Linked DNA regions of Paractinoplanes abujensis. The protein of the gene in region 2 interacts with the protein of the main gene of each other region in a pairwise test. Links are inferred from orthologs where the notes say so. Each region holds a gene or a part of one and is shown on either strand. Other genes may lie near its edges.

Evidence for each region.
Region 1: the proteins of BKA14_RS12390 (region 2) and BKA14_RS28620 interact in binary tests that used the Escherichia coli proteins (3 or more experiments, as listed by UniProt). The link is inferred for Paractinoplanes abujensis from one-to-one orthologs.

Annotation. Positions count from the first base shown.
Region 1 is NZ_JACHMF010000001.1:6,260,580-6,266,005, forward strand. The notes cover bases 1-2,974. They hold BKA14_RS28620 (ATP-binding cassette domain-containing protein), read left to right. Parts: upstream 1-630; coding sequence 631-2,319; downstream 2,320-2,974. Other genes in these bases: BKA14_RS28615 (LacI family DNA-binding transcriptional regulator), read right to left, coding at 1-345; BKA14_RS28625 (ABC transporter permease), read left to right, coding at 2,354-2,974. In the rest of the region: more of BKA14_RS28625, read left to right, coding at 2,975-3,376; BKA14_RS28630 (ABC transporter permease), read left to right, coding at 3,369-4,358; rhaS (rhamnose ABC transporter substrate-binding protein), read left to right, coding at 4,381-5,426. UniProt on the Escherichia coli protein: Part of the ABC transporter complex RbsABC involved in ribose import. Responsible for energy coupling to the transport system.
Region 2 is NZ_JACHMF010000001.1:2,766,021-2,773,922, forward strand. The notes cover bases 2,635-5,633. They hold BKA14_RS12390 (ABC transporter permease), read right to left. Parts: upstream 4,676-5,633; coding sequence 3,593-4,675; downstream 2,635-3,592. Other genes in these bases: BKA14_RS12385 (D-ribose ABC transporter substrate-binding protein), read right to left, coding at 2,635-3,533; BKA14_RS12395 (sugar ABC transporter ATP-binding protein), read right to left, coding at 4,672-5,633. In the rest of the region: BKA14_RS12370 (FGGY family carbohydrate kinase), read right to left, coding at 1-646; BKA14_RS12375 (transketolase family protein), read right to left, coding at 639-1,595; BKA14_RS12380 (transketolase), read right to left, coding at 1,592-2,473; more of BKA14_RS12385, read right to left, coding at 2,538-2,634; more of BKA14_RS12395, read right to left, coding at 5,634-6,186; BKA14_RS12400 (DUF2291 family protein), read right to left, coding at 6,186-6,842; BKA14_RS12405 (sugar-binding transcriptional regulator), read left to right, coding at 7,132-7,902. UniProt on the Escherichia coli protein: Part of the ABC transporter complex RbsABC involved in ribose import.

The sequences.
Region 1 (5,426 bases), 3.5 Mb from region 2 along the record:
CCGGTCGAGGTGCACCTCTTCGCGGGCCGAGCGACTGTTGCTGTTGCAGATGAACAGCGACAAGTCGGCGTCCTCGGCGGCGTTTTCGATGCCCTGCGCCACGTCGTGGAAGAACGGGTTGGTGCCGTCGAGCATCACGTACGCCAGGGTGCGGCTCGTGCCGGCTCGCAACTGGCGGGCTGATTCGTTGCGTACGAAACCCAGCTCGGCCATGGCCCGCTCGACCCGCTCACGGGTGCGTGCGCTCACCACTTCGGGGCGGTTCATCACGTTGGAGACGGTGCCCAGCGAGACACCGGCGGCCGCGGCCACATCCTTGACGGACGGCGTCCTGCCGTTCAGCACCAAGACCTCCTGAGCGGGGTGTAGCGGGCCGGGGATCGCAAACTTTTACCAGGTCGGCCGCCGGGACGAGCCCCGGCCGCGCCGTGCCGCGCCGTCTTTGAAACGTTGAAGCCGCATCTTACGGCACTGGACGGTCGCGCGACGGCCGTGTTTCCACAACGTTTCTGGCCAACGCTTGACAGGTGTGATCGGGGCCACCTACGTTCGTCTCACCGCTCATGAAACATTTCAACAGCTATTGAAACATTTCAAGTATTGTTCCCACAAGCGACGTGGAGGTGGCTCGTGGCGGAGGCAAACGCCCGGCCCCAGAACGACCCCGCGCGCTCCCCGCAGCCCGCGCCCCAGAACGACCCCGCGCGCCCCCAGCAGCCCGCGCCCCAAAATGAATCCGCGCGCTCCCAGGAGCCAGCGCCCCAAAACGATCTCGCGCGCACCCCGCAGCCCGCGCCCCAGAACGACCCCGCGCGCCCCCAGCAGCCCGCGCGACTCGAGGTTCAGAACGTCACCAAGTCCTTCGGCGCGGTCGCCGCCGTGCAAGGGGTCACCTTCCCCCTCCACCCCGGCGAGGCCCATGCGCTGGTCGGTGAGAACGGGGCCGGCAAGTCCACCATCGTGAAGATGCTGGCCGGCGTCCACCGTCCGGACACCGGCACGCTGCGGGTCGACGGCGTCGACGTGGATTTTGCCGGCCCCGCCGACGCCAAGGCGGCCGGCATCGCCGTCATCTATCAGGAGCCGACCCTCTTCCCCGATCTGTCAGTGGCCGAGAACATCGCGATGGGCAACCAGCCGCTGACCAAGCTGCGGCAGATCGATCGCAAGGAGATGCACGCCAACGCCGAGCGGCTGTTCCGCCGGCTGGGTGTTCCGCTCGACCCGACGCGTCCGGCCCGTGGCTTGTCGATCGCCGATCAGCAGCTGGTCGAGATCGCGAAGGCGCTGTCGTCCGAGGCCCGGGTGCTGATCATGGATGAGCCGACCGCCGCGCTGTCCGCCGTCGAGGTGGAGCGGCTCTTCGCGGTGGTGCGGTCGCTGCGGGACGAGGGCGCCGCGATCATGTTCATCTCGCACCGGTTCGAGGAGATCACTGCCCTGTGCGAGCGGGTCACGATCATGCGGGACGGCAAGCACGTCGCCACCGAGCTGGTCGCCGACCTCAGCGTCGACGACATGATCCGGCGCATGGTCGGGCGTGACCTGAGCGCGCTTTTCCCCAAGCAGGACGTCGAGCCGGGCGAGGTCGTGCTCGAGGTCGAGGGCCTGTCCCGCGAGGGCGTTTTCCGAGAGATCTCCTTTTCCGTACGGGCGGGAGAGATCGTCGCCTTGGCCGGGCTCGTGGGCGCGGGCCGTTCCGAGGTCATGCAGGCCGTGTTCGGCGTGGACCCGTACGACAGCGGGGTTGTCAAGGTGCACGGCAGGCGTCTCAGGAAGGGGGATCCGCGCGCCGCGATGGCCGCCGGGATGGCTCTTGTGCCCGAGGATCGCCGTCAGCAGGGCCTGGTGATGGACCTGTCGATCGAACGCAACGTGACCTTGCCGCGCGCCCGCAAGCTGGCCCGGCTGGGTCTGCTGTTCGGCGGCAGCGAGCGCGCGGCCGCCGAGACCTGGACCCGCAAGTTGCAGACCAAGCTGGGCCGGCTCTCCGACGCCGTGGGCACGCTCTCGGGCGGCAACCAGCAGAAGGTCGTGCTGGCCAAGTGGCTGGCCACCGGGCCCAAGCTGCTGATCGTCGACGAGCCCACGCGCGGCATCGACGTCGGCACCAAGGCCGAGGTGCACCGGCTGATGTCGTCGCTCGCGGCGGACGGCCTGGCGGTCGTCATGGTCTCGTCGGAGCTGCCCGAGGTCCTGGGCATGGCCGATCGGGTCGTGGTGCTGCGCGAGGGCCGCGTCGCCGCCCAGCTCACCCGGGCTGAGGCAACCGAGGAGTCCGTGATGTACGCGGCCATGGGACAGGAGGTCGCGGCATGACCGGCCGCACCGGAACGGGCCCGGGAGGCTCAGCATGACGGCGACCTCGCTCGAGGCTCCCGCGGCGAAGCGGTTCGAGCCCAAGAACCTGCTCAGGACGCGCGAGCTGGGCATTGTGCTCGCGCTGGCGCTGCTCATCGCGTACACGGCGATCGACAACCCCCGCTTCTTGAGTGGTCAGAGCATCCGCGACAACCTGCTCAACACGGCCATCCTCGCGGTCATGGCCACCGGCCAGGCGATCGTGGTGATCACCCGGAACATCGACCTCAGTGTGGGCTCGGTGCTCGGCATCAGCGCGTTCACCGTGGCCACGATGATGAGCACCAACCCGGGCCTGCCGATGATCGTGGCGCTGCTGGCCGGCTTGGCCGTGGGCGCGGTGGCCGGCCTGGTCAACGGCGTTCTCGTACGCTTCGGTAAGGTGCCCGCGCTCGTCGTCACACTGGGCACGCTCTACATCTACCGCGGCATCACGTATTCGTGGGCCGGCGGCTCGCAGGTCAACGCGGACGAGCTGCCTCGGCACTTCTTGACGTTCGCCAACGACAACCTGCTGGGCATCCCCTGGCTGGTGCTGATCGCGCTGGTCGTGGTGGGCGCGGGCTCGCTGATGATGCGCAACTACCGGGTCGGGCGGGAGCTGTACGCGATGGGGTCGAGCCCCGCCGCGGCCGAGCTGGCCGGCATCAAGGTCGCCCGCAACCTGCTCGGGGCGTTCGTTCTCAGCGGCGCGCTGGCCGGGCTGGCCGGGGTGCTGTACGCGGCCCGGTTCGGCACTGTCGACGCCGCGGCCGGCACCGGCATGGAGCTCAACGTCGTGGCCGCGGTCGTGGTCGGCGGCGTGGCCGTCTTCGGCGGCAGCGGCTCGGTCTGGGGTGCGGCCCTCGGCGCCCTGCTGCTCACGGTGATCGGCAGCGCCCTGGCGGTGCTCGACATCAACCAGTTCTGGCAGCAGGCCATCGTCGGCGCGCTGATCATCCTGGCCATCTGCGCCGACCGCCTGGTCGCGGTCCGCATCGCCCGCAGCCTGCGGAAGAGGGACGCCCATGTCTGAGGCCCGGAAAAGACTGACCAGCTGGGACAGCATCATCCTGGTGCTCACCGTGCTGGTGCTGATCATCGCGTCGTTGAGCGTGGACAATTTCGGCACCAGCCGGAACTTCACGTTCATGGTGCTCGACCTGCTGCCGATCATCCTGATCGCGCTGCCGATGACGATGATCATCGTGACCGGCGAGATCGACCTGTCGGTGGCCAGCACGCTCGGCCTGACCAGTTCGATGATGGGCTGGCTGTGGAACCAGGGCCTGTCGATCGAGACGATCATCCCGCTCTGCGTCGTGATCGGCGCGATCTGCGGCGTGGTCAACGGCTTCCTGATCACCGGCCTGGGCCTGCCCTCGCTGGCGGTCACGATCGGCACGCTGGCCCTCTACCGCGGTCTCGCCTTCGTGGTGCTCGGCGACGGCGCGGTGGCCGACTTCCCGTGGAACTACACCGGCTGGGTCACCGGAACCATCGGTGGCGGCGCCGTACCCAATGTCCTGATCTTGATCGTGGTGCTCGCGCTCCTCTTCGGGATCGTGCAGCACGCCACCCCGTTCGGCCGCTCGCTCTACGCCATCGGCGCCAACGCGCAGGCCGCCCACTTCTCCGGGATCCGAGTCGCCCGTACGAAATTCTGGCTCTACGTCGTCAGTGGCGCGGTCGCCGGCCTGGTCGGTGTGCTGTGGACGCTGCGCTACTCCAGCGCCCGGGCCGACAACGGCTCGGGTCTCGAACTCGCCGTGGTCGCGGCCGTCCTGCTCGGCGGCGTCTCGATCTTCGGTGGAAAGGGCAGCCTGCCCGGTGTTCTCGCCGGTGTCGTGCTGCTGACCGCGCTGCAGAACGCGTTGCGCCTGGAGGACGTCTCCGGGCAGGCGCTCAACATCGTCACGGGCTCCCTGCTCGTGCTCTCCGTGCTGCTTCCGAACATCACCACCGCCGTACGCGGAAATTATCAGCGCCGCAGGCTGCGGCAAGCCGCCTCCCGATAGCCCTGAGTGAATGGAGTACACAGTGCTTCGCTCCCCCCGGACGTTACTGTCCGTTACTTCCGCCGCACTGCTCGTCGCAGGTCTGACCGCCTGTGGCGGCACCACCAAGGACAGCAACACCAACAGCGGTTCCGGCACGCAGGCCTCCGCGGCCGCCGACCCCAACGCGGCGATCAAGGAAGGCCTGAAGATCGCCTTCCTGCCGAAGCAGCTGAACAACCCGTACTCGGACGTCGAAACCGGCGGCGGCAAGGTCGCCGTGGACGAGCTCAAGGGCGAGTACAAGCTGGTCGGCCCGAACGACGCGTCCGCCTCGTCGCAGGTGTCCTACATCAACACACTGATCCAGCAGCAGCAGGACGTCATCGTGGTGGCGGCCAACGACCCCAACGCGGTCTGCCCGTCGCTCAACCAGGCCCGCGCGGCCAAGATCAAGGTCATCACGTTCGACTCGGACGCCTCCAAGGACTGCCGAGACGCGTTCATCAACCAGGCCACCACCCAGGGCATCGGCGAGTCGCTGGCCAAGATGGCGCTCGAGCAGGCCGGCGCCGACGGCGGCGAGATCGCGGTGCTCTCGGCCACCCCGAACGCCACGAACCAGAACTCCTGGATCGAGGTCATGAAGGAAGAGCTCAAGAAGCCCGACTACGCCAAGCTCAAGCTGGTCAAGGTCGCGTACGGCAACGACGACGACCAGAAGAGCTTCCAGGAAGCCCAGGGACTGCTGCAGTCGTACCCGAACCTCAAGGTCATCGTGGCCCCGACGACAGTCGGCATCGCGGCGGGCGCGCGCTACATCTCGTCGTCCAGCTACAAGGGCAAGGTCGCCGTGACCGGGCTCGGCCTGCCCAACCAGATGCGCGAGTACGTCAAGGACGGCACCGTCACCAAGTTCGCGCTCTGGAACCCGGCCGACATCGGCTACCTGGCCGCGTTCGCCGGCGCCGCCATGGCCTCGGGTCAGATCACCGGCGCCGAGGGCGAGAAGTTCAAGGCGGGCAAGCTCGGCGAATACACGATCGGCAAGGACGGCGAGATCGTGCTCGGCCCGCCGACCGAGTTCAC
Region 2 (7,902 bases):
CGGAGATGACCCCGAGGTCCCCGGAAGACGGCGTGACCTCCGGCAGTGCGGTCGACGGGATCCCGAACAGATCGAGCAGCTCCGGGCTCCACGACCCGGCTCGTACGTCGAGCAGCTGCGTGCGGGAGGCATTGCCCGACTCGATCCGGTGGCTGCCGGTCAGCGCGAACACCAGCCACGAGTCCACGGTCCCCACCGCCGCGTCCGGCGTACGGTCGAGCAGCCACCGCAACTTGGCCGCGCTGAACATGGGGTCGAGCGGCAGACCACTCAGGTCCCGTACGCGGGAAGCCCGGCCTTTTGCCCGCAGGGCGTCGCAGACGGGCTGGGCCCGCTGGTCCTGCCACCCCAGCACCGGCCCCGCCGGCCGGCCCGTCCGCTTGTCCCAGACGACCGCCGATTCGCGTTGCGTGCTGAGTCCGACCGCCTTGACCCGCCCCCGGCCGACGCCGTCCAGACAGGAGGCCGCCGCCGTGAGCACGCTGCCCAGGATCTCGTCCGCGTCCTGCTCGACCCAGCCCGGCCGCGGGTACCGGATCGGCACGGCCGCCGACCCGCTGGCCACCACGGCCCCCGCCGGATCGACCAGCAGGCACTTGGTGGAGCTGGTGCCCTGGTCGATCGCGAGAACGAGGTCGTCAGGCATCGGTGCGGGCCAGCCCGATCGCCGCCTGCCGGATGTCGCCGGCGGTCAGCCCGAAGTGCTCGAGCAGGAACGCGGTGGTGCCGGTGGGCGCGAATTCGCGGTGGATCCCGAGCAGCCGCATCGGCACCGGGGCCCGTTCGGTGACGACGACCGCCGCCACGGCCGCACCCAGGCCGCCGGTGGTGGTGGCCTCCTCGGCGGTCACGATGCCGCGGGTCTCGGCCATGGCGCGGCGGATCGCGTCCTCGTCGAGCGGCGCGATCGTCGACATGTTCAGCACTCGCACGGAGACTCCCTGCTCAGCGGCCTCCTCGGCGGCTTGCAGCGCGCGGGAGACCATGGTTCCGGCCGCCACCACCGTGACATCCGAGCCGTCGCGCAGGGTGGTCGCCGCGCCGAAGGTGAACGGCCGGTCACCGGTGACGGCGGGCACCTTGAACCGGCCGACGCGCAGGAAGACGGGCCGGGCCGCGTGGGCCGCCCAGCGCACGGCGGACCGGGTCTCGGCGGGGTCGGCCGGCACGACCACATCGAGTCCGGCGATCGCGCGCAGCCACGACAGGTCCTCGATCGAGTGGTGGGTGGGACCGAGTTCCCCGTACGCCATGCCGGGGCTCATGCCGCACAGCACGACCGGCGACTGGCTGTAGGCGACGTCCGCTTTGATCTGCTCGAGCGCGCGTCCGGTCAGGAACGGCGAGGCTCCGCAGACGAACGGGACGTAGCCGCTGAGCGCCAGTCCGGCGCCCACGCCGACCATGTCCTGCTCGGCGATGCCCACGTTGATCAGACGGTCCGGGAACTCCTTCTGGAACTGCACGAGGTTGCTCGACCCGACCGAGTCGTTGCACACGGCCACGATGCGCTCGTCCTCGCGGGCCAGGGCGATCAGTTCCTCGGCGAACGCGACGCGGTTGTCGAACGTCTCGGTGGCGACGGGCGCGCTCATCGGGCCAGCTCCGCGGCCGCGGTGACGATCTGCTCGGCCGAGGGCACCTTGTGGTGCCACTCCACGCGGTCTTCCATGAAGGAGACGCCTCTTCCCTTGGTCGTGTTGGCGATGACGCAGGTGGGCCGTTCGCCGCGGGCTGCGGTGAACGCGTCGTACAGGGAAAGGTGGTCGTGACCGTCGATCTCCAGGACGTCCCAGCCGAAGGCGCGGAACTTGTCGTCCAGCGGGTCGAGGGTGTTGGTTTCCTCGGTGCGCGCGCCCTGCTGCAGCCGGTTGCGGTCGACGATCGCGGTGAGGTTGTCCAGGCGGCGGTGCCCGGCGGTCATCGCGGCCTCCCAGTTGCTGCCCTCCTGCAGCTCGCCGTCGCCCAGCACGACGTAGACGTGCCGCGACGAGCTGGAGAGTTTGGCCGCGACGGCCATGCCGACCGAGACGGGCAGGCCGTGGCCGAGGGGGCCGGTGTTGGTCTCGACGCCCGGCACCTTGACCCGGTTGGGGTGGCCGTTGAGGGCGGAGAGCGGACCGGCGAACGTTTCCAGCTCGGCCTCGGCGAAGAAGCCGGACGCGGCCAGGGTGGCGTAGAGGGCGCCCGCGGTGTGGCCCTTGCTGAGCACCAACCGATCGCGGTCGGCCCAGTCGGGCTTCTCCGGGTCCACGCGCAGGACGCCGAAGAACAGGGTGGTCAGGATGTCGAGGACGGACATGTCGCCGCCTACGTGGCCCAGGCCGGCCCGGCCGATCATGTGCAGGTCGGTGGTGCGGGACTGGTTGGCCCGCTCCCGCAGCATCTCGCGTCGGCGCTCGGGACCGGCGTCGGCGAACTCCTGCCGGAATCGGCGCCAGGCGGCGGCGGTACGGGGGTCGGCGACCAGCATGGGTGTGCCTTTCTACGGGTGGTGACAGACCGGGCGGGCCTTGTGGGCCCGCCCGGGGAACAGGTCAGGAGCCCTCGACGGCGAAGTTCTTGACCGAGTCGGCGTTGTCGGGGTTGACGAGCACGCAGTCGATCGACTGCTTCTCGGGCTGGTCGGTCTTGCCGCCCGCCTTGATGTAGGCGTCGGCCTGGTCGACGGCCATCTCCGCGATCTTGCTGGCGGGCTGGAGCACGGTCGCCTTGATCGCCTTCTTCTGGATCGAGGAGACGACGTCGGGGCTGCCGTCGAAGCCGACGACCACGATGTCCTTCTTGGCCGCCTGCACCGCGGCCCAGGCGCCCAGGGCCATCGTGTCGTTGCCGGCGATGATGCCTTTGATGTTCGGGTGCGCCTGCAGGATCGTCTGGGTCTTCTGCAGGGCCTCGGCCTGGTCCCAGTTGGCGCTCTGCTGGGCGACCATCTTGAGGTCCGGGTACTGGTCGAGAATGCCGTGGTAGCCCTTCGAGCGGACCCCGGCGTTGGTGTCGGTGGGCTTGCCGGTGAGCTCGGCGTATTCGCCCTTGTTGCCCATCAGCTTGGCGAACTCCTGGCCGCCGAGGCCGGCGCCCTGAGCGTTGTTGGAGACGATCTGGGCCACCGCGACACCGGTCTTGTTGATCTCCCGGTCGATCAGGAACGTCGGGATGTTGGCGTCCTTGGCCCGCTGGATCGCGGTCACCGAGGCGTCGGCGCCCGCGTTGTCCAGGATGATGGCGGCGGCCTTGCGGCTGATCGCCGTGTCGAACTGCTGGCTCTGCTTGGTCGGGTCGTCGTCGTGGCTGAGCACCAGCGTCTCGTAGCCCAGCTTCTTGGCCTGGGCGGCGGCCGCGTCCTGCTCGGCCTTGAAGAACACGTTGTCGGGCGACGGCGTGATGATCACGACCAGCTTGGAGGCGGCGGGGGCCGCGCTCTCGCCGCTGCCGGCCGAGCCTTCGTCGTCACCGCCTCCGCAGGCGGCCAGGGCGAGGACCGAAGCGGCGCCGACGGCGACAAGAGCTCTCCGGGAGGGGAGGTATTTCATGAGGATTTGTCCCTTCACGTGCGACAGTGCGGGTGAGAGAGGGTGCGTACGGGCTTTGACTAGGCGGTGCGTTTGGTCAGGTTGGACTGCAGACGCTGCTGCGCCTGCTCGGTGATGACGGCGAAGACGATGACAGCGCCCTTGACCACCGACTGCCAGAAGGTGGAGACGCCGACGAGCACCAGACCGTCGCTGAGGAAGCCGATGACGAAGGCGCCCATCACGGTGCCGATGATCGTGCCGCGGCCGCCGGCCAGCGCGGTGCCGCCCAGCACGGCGGCGGCGATCGCGTTGAGCTCGTACGTGGTGGCGGTGTCGGGGTAGGCGGCGCCCAGCTCGGAGGTCAGCAGCAGACCGGCCAGGGCGGCACAGGCGCCCGAGATGACGTACACGGCGATCTTGATGCGGTTGACCCGGATGCCGGAGAGCACCGCCGCCCGCTCGTTGCCGCCCACGGCGAAGATGCGCTTGCCGAAGGGGGTCTTGGTGGTCACGATGATCGCCGCCGCCGCGACCACCACCATGATCCAGACGGCGACCGGGATGCCGAGGATGCTGTCGACGCCGATGAAGCCGAAGCCGGTGTTGCCGCGGGCCTCGGTGCCGGCCAGGTCGGGGTACGTGCCGCCGTCGCTGTGCAGCTGGGCCACGCCCCGGGCCACGTAGAGCATGCCGAGGGTGGCGATGAACGGCGCCACCTTGAACCGGGTGATCAGCACGCCGTTGACCGCGCCGACCAGGGCGCCGACCACGATGCCGATCAGGATGACCACGGCCACCGAGAAGAAGACCGTGCCGCCGGGCATGTCGAAGCCCTTGAACAGCAGGCCGCCCGCGACCATGCTGGCCAGGCCCGCGATCGAGCCCACCGACAGGTCGATGCCGCCGGTCAGGATCACGAAGGTGACCCCGATGGCCAGGATCGCGTTGATGGCCACGTGCTTGGTCATCAGGATCAGGTTGCTCTGCGTCAGGTACTCCGACGAGATCGAGCTGAAGATGATGATGAGGACGACCAGGACGACCAGCGTGCGGCCGCGCAGGAGCAGCAGCGCGGCCCTCGCGAGCGCGGTGCTCTTCGGCTCGTCGGGCTGAGGGGCGGCGGCGGCTTTCCGGGGCGGGGCCACGTGGGTGTCTGTCATGTCGCGGCCTCCAGGACGCTGTCGGATGCGGAGGCGCTCACGAGGGCCTCCTCGGTGACGTTCTCGGCGGTGAACTCGGCGGTGACACGGCCGCGGGCCATCACGAGGACCCGGTCGGCCATGGCCATCACCTCGGCCAGCTCGGACGAGATGAACAGCACCCCGAAGCCCTGCGCGGCCAGGTCGGCCATCAGCGACGCGATCTGCGACTTGGCGCCGACGTCGATGCCGCGGGTGGGTTCGTCCAGCAGCAGCACGACGGGGTCGGTCAGCAGGGCCCGGGCCAGCACGACCTTCTGCTGGTTGCCGCCGCTGAGCGCGGTGACCAGCGCGCCCAGCCCGGGGATCTTGATGGCCAGCTCGCCGACCTTGTCCTTGGCCGTGCGCTGCTCGGCGCCGCCGTTGAGCAACCCACCACGCGTCATCCGGGCCAGGGTCGCGAGCAGGATGTTCTCCCGTACGGACATGGTCTGCACGAGGCCGTCGCGCTGCCGGTCCTCCGGCACCAGGGCCAGGCCGGCCGCCATCCGCGCCTGCACCGTGCCTTTGGGCTCCGGGGTTCCGCGCACCGAGATCTCGCCCGCGCTCGCCTTGCGCATGCCCATCAGCGTCTCGACCAGCTCGGTGCGGCCCGCGCCCATCAGGCCGTAGATGCCGACCACCTCGCCCGCGCGCACGGTCAGCGAGACGTCGTCGACCTTCACGGTGCCGGGAACGGTCAGACCCCGTACGTCCAGAAGCACGTCACCGACCGGGGAGCTGTTCCGCACGTACAGGGAATCGGGGTCCCGGCCGACCATCTGGCGCACGATCCAGCCGGTGTCGGTGCGGCTCATCGACTCGTGCGCGACGAGGCTGCCGTCGCGGAACACGGTCACCCAGTCGCCGATGCGGCGGAACTCGTCCAGCTTGTGCGAGATGTAGATGACCGTGACGTCGTCCTTGCGCAGGTCACCCATGACGTCGAAGAGCACGTCGACCTCGTGGTTGGAGAGCGCCGACGTCGGCTCATCCATGATCAGGACCCGTACGTCGGTCAGCAGCACGCGCCCGATCTCGACGAGCTGCTGCTGGCCGATGGGCAGGTCGCCGACGAGGGTGCCGGGGTCGAGCCGGTCCTGCCCGAGCCGCTGGAGCACCTCGCGAGCCCGGCTGCGCTGGCCGGCGGCGTCGACGAACCGGCCGGCCTTGCGCAACTCGCGCCCGGCGAACAGGTTCTCCGCGATGGTCATGTTCGGGAAGAGACTGAGCTCCTGGTGGATGATCCCGATCCCGCGGGCCTGCGCGTCGCGGGGGCTGCCCAGCTGCACGGGCTCGCCCTCGAGGAGGATCTCGCCGCTGGTGGGCTGCTCGGAGCCGGACAGGATCTTCATGAGCGTCGACTTGCCGGCGCCGTTCTCGCCGACGAGGACGTTGACCTTGCCCCGGTACGCGGTGAAGGTGACGTCCTTGAGGGCCCGTACGCCGCCGTAGTTCTTGCTGATGTTGCGCGCTTGGAGAATCTCCGGCATCACTGCACCGCCAGTTCCGTCGGCACCAGGAAGATCGTGCCGGGCGCGAGCGACGAGAACGCGCCGTGGAACTCGAGCTTCTTGCCCTTGAGCGCGTCCCGGTCGACCTGGGCGACGACCTCGGTCTTGACCTTGTCGTTGATCTGGTTGGCGACCTCGGCGTAGTCGATCTGGTTGACGAAGTCGCCGAACGCGATGCCGACAGCGTCACGGATCGCGGTGCCGGCGATGACCGGGCCGGTCGCGATCGTGACCTTGAGCGGCGAGCCGCCCGCCTGCGGGACCTCGACGGTGACCGGGCCCGTGGGGACCGACGTGTCGACCTCGGTGACCGTGCCCGCGCCCTTGACCATGAACGCGTACGGGCTGCCCGTGCCGGCCTGTTTGCCCAGCTCCTGGCCGGCCTTCGCCGGGTCCGCCCGGATCGCGGCGGCGACCTCGGTGACGTCCTTGGCGTTGTCGTGCACGGTCGGGACGATCTTCTGCGCCCAGTTGTCGTTCACGTAGGTCGCCGGGTCGGTGGCCTTGGACTCGGCGGCGGCCAGCCCGTCCTTCTCGTAGACGTAGACGCCCGGCACCCGGGAGCAGGCCGTCACCGCCGAGGCGAGCGCCAGCGTCGTCGCCGCCGCGAGCAATCGGCGTGTGATCACCGTCATGTTGAATATCCATTCATAGGCGATTGGGCATGCCAACACTGTGAATGCTGGATGTCGGTGTTGTCAACGGGTCGTTCCGGTGTTGCTTCAGGGCGCGTTTTCGCGGGGCATCGTCGTTCTTGACGGCCCGCCACCCGGCCGTTTACGGTGCGACTTCATCCGATCCAGGCTTGAATTTTTATTCGCGAGCGTTTCTCACGTGGTCGTGAGGCGCTGCCAACGGGTGATACTCACCGTGCGCCGGTGAATGGATATTCTCCTAAGCTGACGTCGTCGGGAGGGGTTGGGAGTGGCCGAGCGTTACGCGGTGGACGAGGTCGCCACCGACCAGATCCGCCTGCTGACCAAGGTGGCGCGCATGTACCACGAGCGGGGCATGCGACAGCCGCAGATCGCGCAGCAGCTGCACATCTCCCAGCCCCGCGTCTCGCGGCTGCTCAAACGCGCGGTCGAACTGGGGATCGTCCGCACGACCGTGCTCGCCCCGCGCGGCGTCTACGCGGAACTCGAGGAGCAGATCGAGCAGGCGTACGGGCTGACCGAGGTGATCGTGGCGGACACCGACGACCACGCCGACGAGAGCCACGTGATGCGGGCGCTCGGCTCGGCCGCGGCCGTCTACCTGGAGACGACCCTGATGGGCGGCGAACGCATCGGCGTGTCGTCGTGGAGCTCGACGATCCTGGCCACGGTGGAGGCCATGCACCCCCGGCCCACCCCGGTGGCCGACCAGGTCGTGCAGATGCTGGGCGGCGTGGGCAACGTGACCGCGCAGACCCAGGCGACCCGGATCACGGGCCGCCTGGCCGCGCTGACCGGCGCCCAGGCGGTCTACCTGCCCGCGCCCGGCCTGCTGGCGTCGGGTGACATGCGGCAGATGTTCATCACCGACCCCAGCATCGAACCGGTGCTGCGCGCCTGCGACGACCTGACGATGGCACTGGTCGGCGTGGGCAGCATCGAGCCGTCGCCACTGCTGCGCGAAAGCGGCAACGCGTTCGCCGAGAGCGAGCTGCCCGGCCTGCGCTCGGCGGGCGCGGTCGGCGACGTGTGCATGCGC